DNA from 3 places in the Sinobaca sp. H24 genome. Region 2 is predicted to be linked to each of the others. Evidence: riboswitches for the same ligand, from Rfam matches in the RefSeq annotation. Region 2 holds a riboswitch; each other region holds the start of a gene.
The links. Region 2 has a riboswitch for thiamine pyrophosphate ahead of MMY81_RS01190 (acetylornithine deacetylase). Riboswitches for the same ligand answer to the same signal wherever they lie in the genome.
Positions count from the first base shown of each region.

Region 1 (3,277 bases), on a different contig from region 2:
GATATACGGGAAATATCGACATCAGATGAAGATACTGCGCCGGAACTGCAGATCTCTGTGGATGAAGAAAATGCACGAGACAATGGTCTTGCTGCCGCCCAGATCGCAGAGAGCGTGGATAATGCAACCCGCGGCCAGACGGCAACAACGATCCAGACGCCGGGGAGCACAACGTACGATGTGGTGGTTCAATATGAAACCGGAGAACTGGAAACAGCAGAAGATTTAGAAACGCTGCTGATTGCCAATCAGGAAGGCGAGTATATTGAACTCGGGGAAGTAGCTGACATTGAAGAAGGCAGCGGGCCCGCCGTTATTAACCGTGATGATCAGCAGCGCAGCGTGGAAATAACAGCCGCCTACAGTTCGAATACCACATTGAATGAGGCATCTAATTTAGTAACGGATATATATGAAAGCAATGATATGGCAGACAGTACCTCTCTAGCCTATTCGGGAGAGCAGGAACTGCTGGATGACGCGCTCGACAGTATGATATTTGCCTTTATTCTCGGCCTGCTGTTTATTTATTTAGTCATGGCCGGCCAGTTTGAATCTTTCAAATATCCATTTATCGTTATGTTCAGCGTACCGCTCGTGGTCATAGGAGTAAGCATTGCGCTTGCCATCACGCAGACTCCTCTAAGCGTTACCGTCTTTATCGGGCTTATCGTTCTGGCTGGTATTGTCGTGAACAATGCGATTGTACTGGTAGACTATATTAATCAGCAGAAAGAAAAAGGCATGGCTTCCAAAGAAGCTATTGTGGAATCTGTTAAACAGAGAACCCGTCCTATTCTTATGACAGCCGTGACAACGATTCTTGGCGTCGTTCCTTTATCACTCGGCATCGGGGAAGGAGCGGAAATTCAGCAGCCGATGGGTATTGCCGTTATCGGCGGGCTGGTCAGCAGCACTTTCCTGACGTTGTTTGTTATTCCAGTACTGTACAGCTTTATGGATAAAAATTTCCGTAAAATGAGAAAAGAAGAAAAAAAGGCAAAGAAAGAACAGAAACGCGAAAAAAAGCGGCAGAAGCAGGGAGAAATAAATGATTAATTGACAATAAAGCTTTCTCTCCCGTAACATGAAATAAAGACAACCACTAGGGGCGCATATGCTGAGATAAGGAAATTCCTTTGTCCCTCTGAACCTGATCTGGGTAAAGCCAGCGTAGGAAAGTGGAGCGTGCGTTTTTATCAGGCTGGCATAGTCAGCAAAAGCCGCTCCTTTCAAGGGGCGGCTTTTTTATATGGGGAGAGCAGAAAAGTAAAAGCTGTCCCGGATGTGGTGAGTACACCTAAAAACGGAGGAACAAATCATGGCGGAAATACCAAAAGTATTATCGATAGCGGGAACAGACCCTACTGGAGGCGCAGGCATTCATGCCGACTTAAAAACATTTCAGGAGGTCGGGGCTTATGGAATGGCGGTTATTACAAGCGTCGTTGCCCAGAATACCGTAGGGGTCAAAGACGTTTGGCATATGGAAAATGAAGCCATTCTAAAACAGCTGGAAGCAGTACTCGAAGATATCCGGCCTCAGGCGGTAAAAACCGGCATGATCGCTCTGCCATCTATGATTGAAAGCATCACGGACCGGCTGGAACGGGAAAATCTGCCGATTATTGTAGACCCGGTGATGGTCGCGACAAGCGGTGACTCGTTAATGGATAAAGAAACGACAGAGCTGATGATTAACCGGCTGCTGCCTATAGCAGAAGTCGTGACTCCTAATATGGAAGAAGCCGAAAAGCTTACCGGCGTAAACGTATCTACGATAAAAGAGGCTGAAAAAGCAGCCCGTCTGCTGGTCGATGAGATGGGAGCCGGGGCTGCTGTTGTAAAGGGTGGACACGCCAAAGATACGGCCATTGATGTGTTATATTATAAGAAAGAGTTTATTCATCTGACAGCGGATCGATTTGATACAAAGCATACGCACGGGACGGGATGTACATTCTCTGCGGCTATTGCTGCCAATCGGGCGAAAGGCATTCCCGTCATCAAATCATGTGAGCTGGCTAAGGAATTTATTACAAAAGCGATCAGCCATCCGCTCAATATCGGACACGGCAGCGGACCGGTTAATCACTGGGGACGATTTTTAGAGAAATAAATGAAATGACCTGGAGGGAAAGAGAACATGATGCATTCTGAAGGAAAAAAAGTATATAAAGTTCTGCATGAAATGCGGACAGCAAAGCCTCTTATTCATAACATTACAAACGTAGTCGTAACAAACTTTACGGCAAACGGCCTTTTAGCGGCCGGTGCGTCGCCTGTGATGGCGAATGCAAAAGAAGAAGCCGCAGATATGGCGGCTGCCGCAGATGCGCTTGTGCTTAATATTGGAACGCTGAACCAATTACAGGTGGAGTCAATGCTTCTTGCTGGAGCAGCGGCAAACAAAAAAGGCATTCCGGTAGTGCTGGATCCGGTAGGGGCCGGTGCTACAGCCTACCGCACGGATACAGCGCGCCGGCTTCTAAAAGAAATAGATATTTCCCTTATCCGCGGCAATGCAGGAGAAATTGCCGCTGTCGCAGGACTTGAAAGCAGCACACGCGGAGTCGACTCAGGATCCTCCCAGTCAGGAACAGCAGAAACGGCAGAACGTGCTTTTCAGGCACTGAAGCTTCCTATCGTGGTTACCGGAGCGGTTGACGCTGTAACGGATGGAAAAGATATGTACCGCATCCATAATGGCCATTCGATGATGACAAGAGTGACCGGATCCGGCTGTCTGCTAAGCTCCCTGATCGGTTCTTTTCTGACGGTGACGGACGATGTGGCATACGGCGCAGCCGCAGCGCTCGGCTACTACGGGGTAGCGGCTGAAAAAGCCGGCGGATTTGCTTCGATGAGAGGACCCGGCACGTTTCAGGTAGAGCTGCTGAACGCCCTGTACCATGTAGGGGATATGGATATCAGACAGCAGCTGACACTAAAAAAAGAAGCATTGAAAGGCACTTATGAATAAAGAAACACTGCTGCTTTATTTTATTATGGGCAGCCAGGATACGGATAAAAATCCTGCTGAAGTACTCGAGCAGGCGGTCGCGGGCGGGATTACCTGCTTTCAGTTTCGTGAAAAAGGACCGGCTTCAAAAACGGCAGAACAAAAAGAAGAGCTGGCTCGTGAACTGCTTGCTGTATGCCGAAGCCGCAGCATTCCGTTTATTGTAAACGATGATGTCGATCTTGCTGTAAAGATCGGGGCGGACGGCGTTCACATTGGCCAGGGGGATGAGCCCGCTTCTAGTGTAAAAAAGAA
Region 1 covers NZ_JALBWT010000029.1:55,930-59,206, forward strand. The annotation lists gene MMY81_RS25150 (efflux RND transporter permease subunit) at 1-1,059, shown strand, start outside; TPP riboswitch at 1,098-1,197, shown strand; gene thiD (bifunctional hydroxymethylpyrimidine kinase/phosphomethylpyrimidine kinase) at 1,322-2,119, shown strand; gene thiM (hydroxyethylthiazole kinase) at 2,150-2,983, shown strand; gene thiE (thiamine phosphate synthase) at 2,976-3,277, shown strand, end outside.
Region 1: linked by a shared signal. The riboswitch ahead of thiD (bifunctional hydroxymethylpyrimidine kinase/phosphomethylpyrimidine kinase) and the one ahead of MMY81_RS01190 (acetylornithine deacetylase) in region 2 are both predicted to bind thiamine pyrophosphate.

Region 2 (3,277 bases):
TTAGTTGTCGTTAAAAAGATTTCTTCCAGCTTGTCGAGTTCATGCTGAGGCTTCCCTTCTGCCAGTTCATCCAACAGAGCAATGCACCAGTCGGCAAGCTCCTGAAAACCAGGATCACTGTACATCCGTATCCATTCTCCATATAACTCGTGCTCAGCAGCGCCGGGTATACGGCTTAAATCCCGTCCGATTTCTGCGTAGCTCCACATACACGGAAGCAGGGCCGCTGTCAGCTCGGCGAGCCCGCCGCTTTGTCCTTCATGCAGCATGTATCTTGTATAAGCCAAAGTGACAGGGGCTGCCTCTGCCTGCTCCAGTTCTTCTTCTGTAATATTCAGCTTAGCACTGTATTCCCGGTGCAGCTGCATTTCTTCATTCAGAGTAGACTGCAGCAGATCGGCGAACTCCCCCATCGTTTTTAGTGTCCGGGCTTTCATCGTTCCCATTGCAAACAAGCGGGAATACTCTTTTAAATACAAATAATCCTGAATCATGAAATAACGAAATGCATCTTTGTCCAATGTCCCGTCTCCCATCCCGGTAACAAATGGATGGCTGTGGTTTTTGGTCCAGATCGGCTCCAGTTTCTGCTGAAGCGTGCGGCTGAATGACATATCTATTCCTCCTCGTTCTTTTCTGAGTGCAGCCATTCGTATATATAAACGGCAAGCGTTCTCGTAAATGTAAGCAGCTGATCAATAGAAAGTTGTTCGTTCACGGCGTGTGCATTCGAAAGCGTCCCCGGTCCAAAGATAGCTGTTGGGATACCGGCATCTCCAAGCCACCCTCCATCTGTTACAGTGGGAGAAACATCAAGGACTGCTTTTTCTCCAGATATTTTCTCCAGGGAGTCTGCCAGCATGTTCGTCCCCTTATGTTCTTTATCAACCGAAAGCGATGGAAAAATTTCTCCCCGGTCCTCAATCATAGACGTACCGCCCCATTCAAATACAGGAGGATGATGTTGCAGCCAGGGATCTCCTGATGCCACATTCCGTATATGTGCTTCTACTTCTGCAGCGGCAGATTCATGTGTTTCATCCGGGTAGAAGTGAACCGTCACCCAAAGCCGGCATTCATCTGCTACAAACGCCGCGTTCCTTCCCCCTTCAATGACGGCCGGGTTAATCGTGTTAGCTCCGGCCGGAACGCCGGGGTAACTCTTTTCTACAGCCCACTGTCTTTCCAGCGTCTGCAGGCCCTGGATAATAACCATCATTTTTTCAATTGCACTGGCTCCCCTTACTGCGCCTCCTGCATGGATCATATTCCGTCTCATGGCATCATGGAACGTCTCCGGACTTTTGATCGTAATCCATCCGGTAATCACGCCGCCCTGGCCCTGAATGTGAAGATCACTCGTATCTACAACGAGCGCATAGTCTGCTGTGTAGCCGCGCCTGCAGCAGGCAAGCGTTCCTGCCTCACCAACCTCTTCTCCAATGACTGACTGCAGCGTCAGGTCACCTGGAAGCTTTATTCCCTGTTCATGGAACATACGCAGCACAAATAAAGCTCCGGCCAGCCCGCCTTTCATATCGGCTGCCCCGCGCCCCTGAATCCAGCCATCTTTTACTTCTGCCTGATATGGGTCTGTTGTCCATTCTGATCCTTCCACTTCTGCTGTATCGACATGTCCGTTCAGTATAAGACTGTGGTATTTGGATGAACTGGTTCCTTTTTTCGTCGCTACAACGTTAGGATCACCGGGGTAAACGTCCCAGGTGTCGACCTCATAGTTCATTTCTTTTACATACGAAGCAATAAACGCCTGGATCTCTGCTGTATCTTGCCGGTGGTGCCGGTGTTTTGTAAGAAATTAAGGTCCTCACCAGTTCGAGAAGATCTTCCTGCTTCTCTTCCATATGTGTTAACAGTCCGGATAGTTCTGTCATTATCTCTGCTCCCCCATCAAATGGCTGATTCGCATCTAGAATACAAAAAAGCTTCTTCCTGAAAGAAGAAGCAAAGACAACGAAACCGTCTTCCGCTTCTTCCCTCCGCCGGTATGAACCAGATCAGGTAATAAGGGTCAAGGATGTCTCCTTTTCTCAGCTTATACAGCTCCCCTAGAAGTGATGCGTGATTATTCATTTGTATTTCCAGTAAATCATATATTGCGTTTTCATACAACCGCATGTTTGACCTGGTGACAAATAGGCTATTTATATATGTTGGTTAAGATACAGAAAGGAGCACGTCCATGATTCGCACAATGGCGGTTACGATACATAATGAGTGGAAAGAAAATGAAGATATTTCTGTGCTGCTGGCAGATAACACGATTAAATGGTTCTGGGCTGATTTTAGAGACCCTGCGGATGAAGAAGCTTCCCGGCTGGAACAGGATTTTGCTTTTCATCCGCTCGCTGTGGAAGACTGCTTTCATTCCATGCAGCGCCCTAAATACGATCACTATGAAGATTTTGAGTTTTTTTGTCATGCATTCGCTTCAGAAGGACACCTTTGCTAAAAAAGAAGTAGATATCTTTCCGGCAGTAACTTTGTCGTGACCTTTCACTTAAGCGCCTCGCCGGAGATAGATGCAGTCTGGGAAAAGGCCCTGGCCTCTGCTGATTTTCGTGATAAGGGGCCATATTACATTATTTATTCTGTTATCGATAAGATGGTTGACGCGTACTTCCCGCCTCTCTATCAAATGGAAGACCGCCTGAACGAAATTGAAGAAAAAGACGCGGACAAAACATATGGGGCTTTGATTGATGAAGTGTTTGATATCCGCGGAGACCTTCTTCAGCTGCGCCGGACTATCGTACCAATGCGGGATCTTCTTTACCGGATGCTTGACCTGCGCCTGGAACTTATTACGGAACATAAGGCATACTACCGGGACATATATGATCACTTATTAAAACAGACTGAACTCATTCAATCGAACCGCGAGATGACTTCTGATATGCGGGACAACTATCAGACGATCAACTCCAATCGAATGAACGAAATTATGATGACTTTGACTATTGTTTCTACTATTTTTATTCCGCTTACCTTTATTGCCGGACTGTATGGTATGAACTTTACGAACATGCCGGAGCTTTCAGCAGATAACGGCTATTTTATTACTCTCGCAGCGATGGCCGGCACAGCAGGCGTTTTTGCTTTTGTTTAAATGGAAAGGCTGGTTCAATATTTTTAAGTAGCATAAGACCTCTACGTTTGGAAAGAATTGTTTAATAGTCCGTGAACAGGGAATGGTTTAACCTATATAACACTATGAAACGGGGGATGTTCTAATGCTCGAACAAACAGCCGGTAA
Region 2 covers NZ_JALBWT010000001.1:202,047-205,323, forward strand. The annotation lists gene tenA (thiaminase II) at 1-614, opposite strand, end outside; partial or broken gene MMY81_RS01190 (acetylornithine deacetylase) at 617-1,898, opposite strand; TPP riboswitch at 1,979-2,081, opposite strand; partial or broken gene corA (magnesium/cobalt transporter CorA) at 2,216-3,130, shown strand; gene MMY81_RS01200 (pyruvate oxidase) at 3,255-3,277, shown strand, end outside.

Region 3 (3,277 bases), on a different contig from region 2:
TTTTGCTGGTCAGGGGTACCTTTTGGGAGACCCCGCTTCATTAAAAACGGAAATCTTTTAAATCTAAAGGCCTTCGTTCTCAAAGCGGCGGATCTCATCTTTGTGACCTAAAACAATCAGCATGTCTCCCTGCTCAATTTGATCATTAGGGCGGGGAGATACATTAACGTCTTCATTTCGTTTAATCGCAAGAATCGTCACGCCATACGTGGCCCGGACATTTGAATCAATCAAGGTTTTACGGTGTAGTTTTTTTGTAGCATACACTTCGACAATTGTGTAATCATTGCTCAAGTCGATGAAATCAATAACTTTTTCCGAAGTCATGTTGTGGGCAACACGGATTCCCATATCAAATTCCGGGTGTACTACCCGGTCAGCGCCGATCTTATCTAGCACCTTCTGATGGTATTTATTCTGGGCTTTGGCCCAGACAATCGGTACGTTCATATCTTTTAATACAAGTGTCGTAAGCACACTTGCCTGAATATGGTCACCGATAGCGACAACCACATGGTCAAAGTTGCCAAGACCCAGGGACTTTAATGCTTTTTCATCCGTAGAGTCGATGCAGGCTGTCTGCGTAGCATACGTGACGTATTCGTCCACTTTTTCTTCATCCTGATCAATCGCAAGAACTTCATAGCCTAAATGATAAAGTTCCCGACAGATACTCCCTCCAAATCGGCCTAGGCCTATAACAGCAAATTGTTTTTTGTTTTTTGCCATGGGAAAACGCTCCTTTATGTGTCAAATTCGTCTTATAGTAAATAAATGCCCTGAGGGAGCAGCAATCCTAAAATAATAGTAAATATAACAAATCCTATCACAAAACGGACGAAGAGAGGGTGGCCGGTGTTCTTGAATAAGTGAACAAAGTAAACTTCAATTAATCCGATGCTTATTAAGCCGCAGGCCAGTTTAAACAGGCCGCCTAAATAAACGGGACGAAGACCGAGAACAAGCCCGCCGGTTAACAGCAGCGGCAGATAGAAGAATCGAAGCAGGTAGTGAAGAAGAACAGCGGTCCGATTCATATTGGTCTTGTGAAATATATAAACAGCACCTGCGAGCAGAATAACTACTGCTACAGCAGCAAGATGTATAGTGAGTATGGTATCAGCGATAATAGACTCTCCTAATGTAGACATTTTCTTAATCATATCATGCGTGTACGTGTTACAGGAGCAGAGATTTTTCTGGAATAAAACTTCCGGTATGAACCATTTCGAATATGTGCTATCTTTAAGAGGCAAAGACAAATCATATAACAAGCACTAGGGGTGCTGCAAAGCTGAGAGGGATGATATTCATCCTAACCCTGGAACCTGATCTGGATAACACCAGCGGAGGAAAGTGCGGAATGTTCACCTGAAAAAGCAGCCTCTCGTGCTGTTTTTAATGATAGAACGATTTTTCCGCCGCTCCTCTACTGGAGCGGCTTTTTTGTGTGCAGATACAAGTTCCGGGAAAGCAAGGCACATGTAAAAAAGGGGGCGGAAATGAATAAAAAGCAGAAACCGGCACTGGAATTTCGGGATGTGACCTATGCCTATGCTGATACCGATGCACCGATCTTCGAGCAGGTGCAGGCTGTAGTGGAGAAAGGAGAATTTGTCAGCCTGCTTGGACCGAGCGGCTCAGGAAAGTCAACGTTCTTCCGGCTTGCCGCAGGGTTAAGCAATCCAGTCAATGGGTCTGTGCATCTGCACGGATCAGATTCCGGCATAAGGCTTGGCAGGGTAGGCTACATGCCGCAGCAGGATATGCTGCTGCCCTGGCGCACCATTTTGGAGAATGGCATGCTTCCTCTGGAAATAAACGGTCTTTCCAAAAAAGAGGCAGGAAAACGGGTATCCGCTCATTTAGAAGCATTCGGCCTCGGGGGTCTCGAACATAAGTATCCACATGAACTGTCCGGTGGAATGAAGCAGCGCGTGTCTTTTCTTCGTGCCGTAGTAGGAGGAAACGACATCCTCATGCTGGATGAACCATTCAGTGCGCTTGATTCCATAACCCGTTTTATGATGCAGGAGTGGCTGCTTGAGAAGTGGCAGGCTTCAAGGCAGACGCTTATTTTTATTACCCATGACATCGAAGAAGCGTTATTTCTATCCGATCGTATTTTATTATTTACCGAACCGCCGATAAAGGGTCCCCTCACGGAAATTACTGTCCCGCTTCCAAGGCCGAGAGACGAGGGGGCACGGGATCACCCGGAGCTCTTAAAGCTGAAGCGGGAGCTGATTGAAAGAATGCGCAGGGAGGAGAGGCTGCGATGAATGGCTGGAAAGGGACAGGCGTTTCTTACATCGGAGCGGCTCTGCTTGCGTCTGTTTTTTTTATTATCTGGGAAGCAGGAGCCCGCTGGTATGACACGCCTTATATACTGCCGGCACCGTCTGCGGTGCTGCAACGGCTGGTGGAGCTCGCTGATATATTATTTCTTGTACACCTGCCGGCCACACTTCTCGTTATAGGAACCGGACTTGGCATCTCAATTGTTTGCGGAGTTGGCATTGCGGTGCTGATGAGCCGGAGCCGGGTGGTGGAAAAGAGTGTGTTTCCTTTACTTATCACGTCGCAGACCATACCGATTATTGCACTTGCTCCGATCTTTGTTTTGTGGTTTGGCTATTCCATGTGGAGCAAAGTCGCTGTTACGGTGCTGATTACTTTTTTCCCAATCACAGTCGGGGCGTTTGACGGTCTTCGGACAGCAAGCAGGGATATGCAGGATCTGCTTCGGACGATGGGCGCCGGAAGCTGGCAGATTTTCAGAAAAGTTCAGGTACCGATGGCCCTTCCTTCTTTCTACTCTGGATTAAAAGTTGCAGTTACGCTGAGTGTCATAGGTGCGGCTATTGGAGAATGGCTGGGAGCAGATGCGGGACTCGGATATTTCAGCCGCAGGATGATGACGCAGATGGACGCAGCCGGCGTATTTGCACCGATTGTTCTGTTGTCGCTCGTAGGCATTGGTCTTTTTTTGGCAGTAAAAGCAGTAGAATATGCAACTACAAAAAAAGGAGGAAATAGATAATGAATAAGCGGAATAAATGGATCAGGCAGGCCGTACTGTTTGCTGCAGGGGCTGCAGTACTGGCGGGATGTGGAAGCGAAAGCGAACAGCAGGCAGAAAACGAAGAGCTGCAGGAAGTTGATATTATGCTGGACTGGTACCCCAACGCGGTGCACAGCTATTTGTACACGGCCCAGGAAAAAGGATACTTCGAGGAAGAGGGGCTCGACGTGAATATTATGTTTCCAACGAATC
Region 3 covers NZ_JALBWT010000037.1:25,917-29,193, reverse strand. The annotation lists gene MMY81_RS27720 (potassium channel family protein) at 64-729, opposite strand; gene MMY81_RS27715 (DUF1516 family protein) at 762-1,151, opposite strand; TPP riboswitch at 1,270-1,372, shown strand; gene MMY81_RS27710 (ABC transporter ATP-binding protein) at 1,503-2,282, shown strand; gene MMY81_RS27705 (ABC transporter permease) at 2,279-3,043, shown strand; gene MMY81_RS27700 (ABC transporter substrate-binding protein) at 3,043-3,277, shown strand, end outside.
Region 3: linked by a shared signal. The riboswitch ahead of MMY81_RS27710 (ABC transporter ATP-binding protein) and the one ahead of MMY81_RS01190 (acetylornithine deacetylase) in region 2 are both predicted to bind thiamine pyrophosphate.